Regions from separate parts of the Paenibacillus taichungensis genome, predicted to be linked through region 2. Evidence: riboswitches for the same ligand, from Rfam matches in the RefSeq annotation. Region 2 holds a riboswitch; the other holds the start of a gene.
What was found. A riboswitch is a leader RNA that binds a small molecule or an ion and turns the genes downstream of it on or off. The one in region 2 is predicted to bind ZMP and ZTP.
Positions count from the first base shown of each region.

Region 1: linked by a shared signal. The riboswitch ahead of ACR1R9_RS12225 (bifunctional 5,10-methylenetetrahydrofolate dehydrogenase/5,10-methenyltetrahydrofolate cyclohydrolase) and the one ahead of ACR1R9_RS30010 (TIGR01440 family protein) in region 2 are both predicted to bind ZMP and ZTP.

Region 1 covers NZ_CP194720.1:2,716,231-2,720,979, reverse strand. Annotated here, with positions in the region: gene ACR1R9_RS12235 (undecaprenyl-diphosphate phosphatase) at 1-530, opposite strand, end outside; gene ACR1R9_RS12230 (DUF817 domain-containing protein) at 547-1,311, opposite strand; gene ACR1R9_RS12225 (bifunctional 5,10-methylenetetrahydrofolate dehydrogenase/5,10-methenyltetrahydrofolate cyclohydrolase) at 1,480-2,331, opposite strand; ZMP/ZTP riboswitch at 2,383-2,464, opposite strand; gene ACR1R9_RS12220 (MarR family transcriptional regulator) at 2,706-3,188, shown strand; gene ACR1R9_RS12215 (nitroreductase family protein) at 3,209-3,784, shown strand; gene ACR1R9_RS12210 (nitroreductase family protein) at 3,802-4,287, shown strand; gene ACR1R9_RS12205 (MFS transporter) at 4,457-4,749, opposite strand, start outside.
Region 2 covers NZ_CP194720.1:6,676,133-6,680,881, forward strand. Annotated here, with positions in the region: gene ACR1R9_RS30000 (manganese efflux pump MntP) at 167-727, shown strand; gene ACR1R9_RS30005 (low molecular weight protein arginine phosphatase) at 852-1,424, shown strand; ZMP/ZTP riboswitch at 1,541-1,622, shown strand; gene ACR1R9_RS30010 (TIGR01440 family protein) at 1,762-2,355, shown strand; gene glyA (serine hydroxymethyltransferase) at 2,570-3,817, shown strand; gene upp (uracil phosphoribosyltransferase) at 4,244-4,749, shown strand, end outside.

The DNA of each region.
Region 1 (4,749 bases), 2.9 Mb from region 2:
ATGACTGTTGCACCAGAGCGGCTTATTCCCGGTATAAGAGCCACCGCTTGAGCCAGACCCACCAGTACTGCGTCTTTCGCAGACAAATCGCCATCTCTTTTGCGCCCGCGAAGGTTTCGAATGAGCCATAGGGCAACCCCTGTAATCAGTAAACTAATCGCAACCGTATAGACAGAAGTGAATATTTCTTCAATTTTATCCTTGAACAGCACAGCCCCGATCGCAGCAGGCAGGGTACCAATGATTATGTATAGACAAAACATAAAATCTGCTTTGTACTCCGCATTGCGAGAGACTAGGAATCGCCAGCCTCCTACAATAAGTTTTTTGATATCTTCCCGAAAGATAAACATAATGGCAATCAGTGAGGCTGTGTTCGTCAAAATTTCAAAGGATAATCCGTTCTGCTCCATGCCAAGCAATCGTTGAACGATAATCAAATGTCCGCTTGAAGAAACCGGAATAGGCTCTGTAGCCCCTTGTACGATACCTAATAACACATATTTCAACCATAAAATAAAGTCTTCCATTGTATCCTCCTACTCATTATTTTCGATTGGCTTTGACATATTTCAGTTGGGCCACAATAATGACACTAATAATCACCAAAAGGAACCACGAACTGATCTTGCTAAAACTGACCAGCTGCCAGGAATCATGCTGGTCAGGGTATTTCCAGCCGTTAAAAAATGTAGCTATATTTTCAGCGGTCCAGATGAAAAAACCTACGATGATAAAAGCGAGTGTTAACGGCATTCGATAGGTAGTTAATCGTACCCGATAGATAATCCATGTTTTTCGAAAAACAATAAATACCAGAGCGGTCAACCACCAACGGAAATCGGGAATAAAATGATGTGTGAAAAAGTTGATATAGATGGCTCCACCTAACAGAAACGAAGATGCAAACCCAGGCCAGCCTGTCATGTCCATACGCAATCTGCGCCATATTTGACACATAAAGCTTGCAACACTTGCATACATAAATCCGCTATAAAGGGGGACACCAAAGAGCTTGGTATAACCAGGCTCGGGGTATGACCAGGATCCCATCCATACCTTATACATCTCCAGTACCAATCCAATCACGTGAAATATACATATGACTTTGATTTCATCACGTGTTTCCAATCCGCTCCGGTACATAAGGTATTGTACTGCTAATAAAACAAGCAGAATGGCATCATAGCGATAGAGAAAGGGTATCTGAATTACGCTAGAAAGGGCCAACGTTCCAAAGATCGCCACAGGAAAAATGCAACTCATCGCCTGATGATAACCGAAATGCAGGAGCTGTACTAAAGGTTTCAAGTTATGTTTATCTCCTTCCTAAGCCTTGTTCATAATAATATAGATATGGTCCGTTTGTAAAAAGAGAAAAAAAGATCTATATATTTTCTTATTTTCAATTCGTGCTTAATCAAAGACAAATAAGGCCCCTCGTCAACTAGAGGGACCTTGTTTTTTTGGACAATTCAATTATGCATTTGCAGACAGCTTGTAGGCAGATTTAATCGTATGTTCGATGAGCGTCGCAATCGTTACAGGACCAACACCGCCTGGTACAGGTGTAATTGCTGAAGAAGGAACAAAGCAAGCTTCGTAATCCACATCTCCGACGTTGCCTTTGTTATAACCTGCATCAATAACGACAGCACCTGGTTTAATCCAATCTCCTTTAACAAAGAGCGGTTTGCCGACGGCTGCAATTATGATATCGCCAAGCTTCACGATTTCCTCCAGGTTCACGGTTTTGGAGTGGCAGGTCGTCACCGTTGCATTCCGGTTTAGCAGCATGGCTGAGACAGGTTTGCCCAGAATTGGACTTCTTCCGATGACAACCGCATGTTTGCCCTCGATCTGAATATTGTAGAAATCCAGAATACGCATAATAGCCTGTGGTGTACAGGAAGGGAATTCTGCATCTCCAAAAGCATTAAGTGCAAAACCGAGGGTCGTTACACCGTCAACGTCCTTCTCGATGCTAATGGCATCAAAAGCTGCTCTTTCATCGATGTGATTCGGGACAGGGTGCTGAAGCAAAATACCGTGTACGGAAGGGTCATCATTTAGCTTGTTAATTTCTTGAATTAATTCATCTGTGGTGGTATCCGCAGAAAGAACGACCTTAATAGAATGCACGCCTAATCGAGCACAAGCATTTCCTTTCATTCGCACATAGGTCGCTGAAGAAGGATCATCTCCGACGAGAATTGTTGCGAGACAAGGCTGAATGCCTTTTTCCTCCAGAATGGCAACCTTCGAGGCCATGTCTTCCTTCATAAAATCCGCTACCGTTTGTCCATTCAAGATCAGTTTGTCAGTACTCATTTTCACATCGCCCTTTCAACATAAAAAAGAGGCAAGGAAATAAATATTCCTTACCTCTGCCCAGGCGTACGGCTTATTACAAAACCATATGCTCCCTCACGGTTCACCGTGTTCGCCAGTTACATATGATCGTTTGAATTGTTTAGATTGATAGTACTTGAAAAAGCAAAATTGTTCAATAGTTAATGGATTTCACTTTGATTTGTATGGGGTATTAGTTTCCCTGGTAGCCACAATCTTCGTCATATAGTTGATAACTGTTATCACTCGTGTTATATTGTTAACTAGTAAACTATTTAATATTAAATTCCTGAATTAGTTTAATCATTTAAGGGTTTTTTATTATTTATAAGTAAATAAGGAGCGATTGAAGAATGGATTCAAACGATCGAACAAAACAGTTACTGTATGACCAATTTATCCGATTTTTACATGTTTATGAGAATCACAAGGATACGGAAATTGAACATTTTCTAAGTATCGCTCAGCGGGAAAGCATGGACAAAATCCCTCAGCATTTGACCGCGGTTCATATGATAGATTGCATTGGCAAACATGAGCCTATTAACAACACGGGTATTGCTGAGGCGATGAATTTGTCCAAAGCGAGTATTACCAAGATCGGCAACAAACTGTTGGAGGAAGGATTCGTCAAACGTACGAAAATGAATGACAACAAAAAGGAGAGCTATTTCCGTTTGTCACCGCAAGGCAAAAAGATCTTTGAACTGCATGAACGTTTACATGTACTTGAGGCTGAACGGTTCTATCGTTCTTTGGACAAATATTCGGAACCGGAGCTGAAAATAATACATCAATTTCTTCAAGACAGCAGCATGGATATGGAATCCAGATAAACTGAAGGAGAGTGAAACACTTGAGTCTGGCAGAATTGATCAGGGAACGCAGAAGTATTCGTAAATGTAATTCTACACCGGTGGAACAGGAGTTGGTTGTTGAATTGCTGCACAAGGCAACACGGCTTCAACCATCTGTTGAATTTGGCTCATGGCGTGTTGTTTATGCCGGAACTCCCGAAGCACGCAAACGGTTGGTAGACTGCATGCTGGAACAGATGTCGCAGAGCAAGTTCGGCAAGTTGATTCCGGGAAAACTGCTGGATGTGTTTAAAAAGAGGTTTACCGATATTCCTGCTCATGTCATTGTTATGTCGACTGTAGGACCGGATCGTCTGACCAATGACCGCAATTATGCGGCTGCCTGCGGGATGATGCAGAGCTTCCAACTGCTGGGATGGGAACAAGGGTTAGGAATGCTGTGGGATACAGAATCCATGATTCAGAATGAAGGCTTTTTCAAAGGAATTGGACTGCGTGAGGATGAAAGATTTGTTGGCATTCTTCATATGGGATATTACGACAAAGCGCCAAGAAGCCGGAAAAGAACACCAGCTGAGCAAAAGTGGACTGTATTTCAAGGTCAGACTACGTAGAAGGGGAGGATGTAAATATGGAATTGGCCAATCTGCAAGGAAGCATACACAGTCCAAAAGATTTTTTGGATCGACCGGTATCACAGGAGCTAATCCTTGAATTGCTCAATCACGCCGTGTGGGCGCCAAATGATGGACTTCGTGAGCCGTGGCGATTTATTTTTGCCGATAATCGTAATGGGAACCTCATGCAGGGATTGCAGGAGCACGCTCCAGCCTATCTTCTGGTCTTGATGAAGGAAGAGGCGGATCATCATAAGCGGGAAGAGGACTTTGCAGCTGTCTGCTGTCTGATCCAAAATTTTCGTTTGCTTGCCCATGAACAGGGGCTGGGTGTGCGCAGCACGTTGCATGACTGGATGTACGACCGGAGCCGTGCTGAAAAGTTTGGCGTGTTAGGCAACGAGCGGATTGCTGCGGTTCTGGAATTGGGATATGGCGCTGTACAGCTGGAAGGGAAAGCTGAGATGGCTGAACCTCAGCTCCAGTTCGAACTGCTGTAGCGGGAAAGATATAGGGAAGAGAATTAAAATGAAAGAGGAACGACAAAACCTTAGCAGGGATTGTCGTTCTTTTTTTATGCGGTACGTATACGATTTGAAGATTAAAAATCAGCTAAAGCGGATACACACGACTAATCCAGAGATTCACCTATTTTAAAAAAAGATATTTCTATAATGTGTTAATTTCCTTGTTATAAGAACTGAATCGTGTTCTATTCTGTAAAGTAGATAAATCACCATCTAAATTCTTCAGATTTGGAAGGAATGCTGCGGCGGCCGAACAAAGCAAGGGGAGCAGTCCCAAAGACAAGAATAAGAAAGGCAGACCATAGAGTTCTGCAACCGCTGCACCTGCAAATGCACCTACAGGCTGCAATCCGCCACCAATGAGGAACCGTATTGAGTTGACTCGGCCTTGCAGAGGTCCAGGTACAAGAGTGCCATGCAAAGATGAACTGAGAG
Region 2 (4,749 bases):
CCCTTTTTCCATCGCTATGAATACTTCCCCTTGGCACCCGCCCTCTAGCCACGACTAGCCATTCATTTTTTGAATGCCAGCCATGCAAAAAGCCTTATCAGGTCATGTTTGTGTTCTTGTCCGCATATGGTGTACAAGAACCTTTACGTGACTTGGGGGTATGGGGATGTGGGATGTGTCTGCCCATGTTGGGCAGTTGGTAACCATTTTGATTATGGCCGTCGCTCTCGGACTCGACGCGTTCTCACTCGGCATCGGGATTGGCATGAAGGGTATTCGTCTGAGAGACGTATTGCGAATCAGTACCGTAACGGCCCTGTTTCACATCATCATGCCACTCATCGGTATGTATACGGGCAAATACGTCAGTTCCCTGCTTGGTGACATTACGACGTATGCAGCTGGCGGTCTGCTGGTCCTGCTCGGTGCCCATATGATCTTGAACGCTTTCCGGGAGGGAGACACCAAACTGGTGGATCATCGATCTTTGCTCGGTGTGATACTGTTCTCACTGAGTGTCAGTGTAGATTCGTTTTCCGTTGGAGTCTCGCTCGGCATGTTCAGCAGTGACTTGGTGTTAACAGTACTGGCTTTTGGTGTCTGTGGTGGAGCGATGTCCGTTATGGGTCTGCTGTTGGGACGGCGTGTGAGCCAAAACATGGGAGATTACGGGGAAGCGGTTGGCGGAGCGATCTTGCTCGCTTTTGGACTTTTGTTTATATTTTAAAAAACGACGTTAACCATGATTACAGCCTAGTGCAGTCTTCAATATATAGTTAAGAGGTTCATTTGTTCAGATTTAGTTTCAAACATGATTCGACAACATTTGCAAAATGGGGAGGCTAATCACAATGAAACATATTTTGTTTGTATGTACAGGGAATACATGTCGCAGCCCCATGGCGGAGGGACTCTTACGTAAACTGGCGTCTGAGCGGGGCATTCAGGTGGACGTTCGTTCCGCAGGTGTAGCCGCCACAACGGGCATGCCGATTTCCCGTCATGCGGAGGCCGTATTAAGGGATCACAATGTGGAGGGACCGCCTCATTCGACGCTACTTAGCTCCAACCTGGTCGGTTGGGCCGATCTGATCCTCACGTTGACACGCAGTCATAAACAGCATGTTATGCAGGTTTTTCCCGACTCTGTACACAAGACCTATACCTTGAAAGAGTATGTGGAAAATGATGAACAAGTCCTGAATGATCTTCAGGAATTGGACAGCCTGTTTGCGACATTGGAGATGAAACGTGCGCTGGGTCAGGAGATTTTGGCATCTGAACGTGAACGGGCAATCGAGATCAGACAGCGGATTCCGAGTTTTGATATTTCGGACCCGTTTGGTGGCAGTCGCGACGATTACAACATCGCTGCGGCAGAGATTCGGACCGCGCTCGACAGACTTTTGGACAAGCTGGGTTAATTGGATTCGTTTAATCATTCCAGCTACCGGTGGATTACCATATAAAAAAACGTACACGGGATGTAAATTACCCGTTGATTTTAAACGCAGGTTGTTTTATGATGAATGGGAAAACAGGGATCCGGTGTAACTGGCGACGAAGTGGGCATAACCACGATGGAGCACCGGAACAAACGGCCGGTCGCCTGGGCAAAAGAGCAATTCTGCGTTACCCGCAGACTGCTCTTTTTTTCGTCTTTCATCTGATTATTCGCTATAATAGTACCTGAAATGCCATGCAAGAATACCAAGGGCAGCCAAGAGGAAGCCGGGCATGATTTTATCGGGAGGCGATAGGATGACTATTGAATTAGATTCGGAACAACCCGGATTGCATGAACAGACCGCATCCATTCTGCGTGAACTGGCGCTTGCCGGACAGCTTGGAACTGGACAGATCGTTGTGATCGGTACAAGTACAAGTGAAGTCGCAGGCAAACGGATTGGTACAAGCGGTGCGGTTGAAGTAGCGCAGCAGCTTCTTGCGGGTATACGCGAGGTGCAGCAGGAGTTCGGTTTTGATGTTGTATTCCAATGCTGTGAGCACCTGAACCGTGCACTGGTTATGGAGCGTTCACTGCTTACACGTCTTGGATTGACTGAAGTGGGTGCAGTACCTGTGCCCAAAGCAGGTGGTTCCATGGCATCCGCAGCGTATCGCTCGCTGACCGATCCATGCCTGGCTGAACATGTGCAGGCCCATGCTGGACTGGATATTGGGGAGACGATGATTGGCATGCATTTGCGGCATGTGGCAGTACCCTTCCGGACAGCACTCCGCTACATCGGTGATGCCCGTGTTACTACAGCATTGACCCGTCCAAAGTTGATTGGCGGCGAGCGTGCAGTGTATCGTATGGAAGAGCAACCAGATTCGACATTTTGTGACTAACGTATAAACCGAAACGATTGGTTACACTCCTGACTTCGATTGCATCACCATCTTACGATCGCTGTTATCCCCAGATTTTTTGAATCTCTTATATAAGGGGAAATCCGGTGATAAAGGCGAACGCTCTGCTTCTCCAGATTGGTGTTGCACTCTCCGTTTTCGTGTAAACATGATTTCGCTTTATAACTTCACTTATAACTGGAGGAATTTAATCATGGAACAATTGCGCAAGAATGACCCGGCAGTACTGGAAGCGATGAATCTTGAACTAAAACGTCAACAAAACAACATTGAGCTGATCGCGTCCGAGAACATCGTAAGCGAAGCGGTTATCGAGGCAATGGGATCTGTACTTACCAACAAGTACGCTGAAGGATATCCGGGCAAACGTTACTATGGTGGTTGTGAGCATGTTGATATCGTAGAAGATATCGCGCGTGATCGTGCCAAAGAATTGTTTGGAGCAGAACATGTGAATGTTCAACCTCACTCCGGTGCACAAGCGAACATGGCAGTATACCTTGCGGCTCTGAAACCAGGTGATACCGTTCTGGGTATGAACCTTGCGCATGGCGGACACCTCACACATGGTAGCCCGGTTAACGCTTCCGGATTGCTGTACAATTTCGTGGCATACGGTGTACAAGAAGATACATTCCTGATTGATTATGATGAAGTGCGCAAAGCCGCATTTAAACATCGCCCTCGTATGATCGTTGCAGGTGCAAGTGCATATCCGCGTACCATTGATTTTGAAAAGCTTGCTTCCATCGCTAATGATGTAGGTGCTTTGTTCATGGTGGATATGGCTCACATCGCAGGACTGGTTGCTGCAGGCTTGCATCCAAGCCCGGTTCCACATGCGCATTTCGTAACGACAACTACACACAAAACGCTGCGTGGACCTCGTGGTGGTATGATTCTGTGCCGCAAAGCTTGGGCAGCAGCGATTGATAAAGCGGTATTCCCGGGTTCCCAAGGTGGACCTCTGATGCACGTGATTGCTTCCAAAGCGGTAGCATTTGGTGAAGCATTGCAACCTTCGTTCAAAACGTATGCACAAAACGTGGTAAAAAATGCACAAGTATTGGCTGAAACACTGATTGCTGAAGGATTGAACATCGTATCCGGCGGTACAGACAACCACTTGATGCTGATCGACACACGCAGCGTGAATATCACAGGTAAAGAAGCCGAGCATGTACTTGATTCCATCGGCATTACCGTGAACAAAAATGCAATTCCGTTTGATCCAACTAGCCCGTTTGTAACGAGCGGTATCCGTATCGGTACACCTGCTGCTACTTCGCGTGGTATGAACGAAGAAGCAATGGTAGCTATTGGTAAAATCATTGCCAAAACATTGAAAAACCCTAAAGATGCAGCTAAATTGGACGAAGCCCGTGCTGAAGTAACGGCACTTACGGATCAATTCCCACTGTACACTGACCTTAAATACTAAAAAAACTTGCTCATGGTGTTTGTATTTGAGATGTTCTTATGTAAACACTCAGACGGAGCAGACAGAATGAAGACGTAGAAGCGTAGCGTTCGCCTTTATCCCTGGATTTTCCCCTTAATAAAGGAGTTCAAAAAAATCCGGGGGTAACAGCGATCGAAGGGTCATTCTGTTTGCGGAGCATCATTGTGTTTACATGCATTTCATCATCTCAACTGACATAACAGCGAGAGCAAAAAGGACCGGAAGACTCATTTTTCCGGTCCTATTTTTATAGGATTCGGTTTTCTGTAATGATTGAGTGCCCTTTGATGGTGTAATTCGGTGTAGGTGATGATATAATATACAGGATTTATCGGGGCCTATGAATGATGATTAGGCATATTTGGTAATGCTGAACATGAAGAACATACCGGAGGGACAAATTAGATGGGAAAATTAGTAATATGTGATCACCCTTTGATTCAACACAAACTGACGTTTATACGCGACATGCGTACGAATACGAAAGATTTTCGTGAATTGGTGGATGAAGTGGCAACACTGATGGCTTATGAGATTACAAGAGATGTTGAGCTGGAGACTATTGATGTACAGACACCAGTAGCTGAAACACAAGGAAAAGTCATTTCTGGACGTATGCTTGGGCTGGTTCCGATTTTGCGTGCAGGCCTTGGAATGCTGGATGGTGTTGTTAAATTGCTGCCAGCGGCAAAAGTTGGACATGTAGGTTTGTTCCGTGACCCGGAAACCCTGCAACCTGTTGAGTACTACACCAAGCTGCCTACGGACGTTACAGAGCGTCAGTTGATTGTCATCGACCCGATGCTGGCAACTGGCGGTTCTGCCATTGCTGCTATTGACGTGCTCAAAAAACGCGGCTGCACGCAAATCAAAATGATGAACCTGGTGGCAGCTCCTGAAGGAGTGAAAGC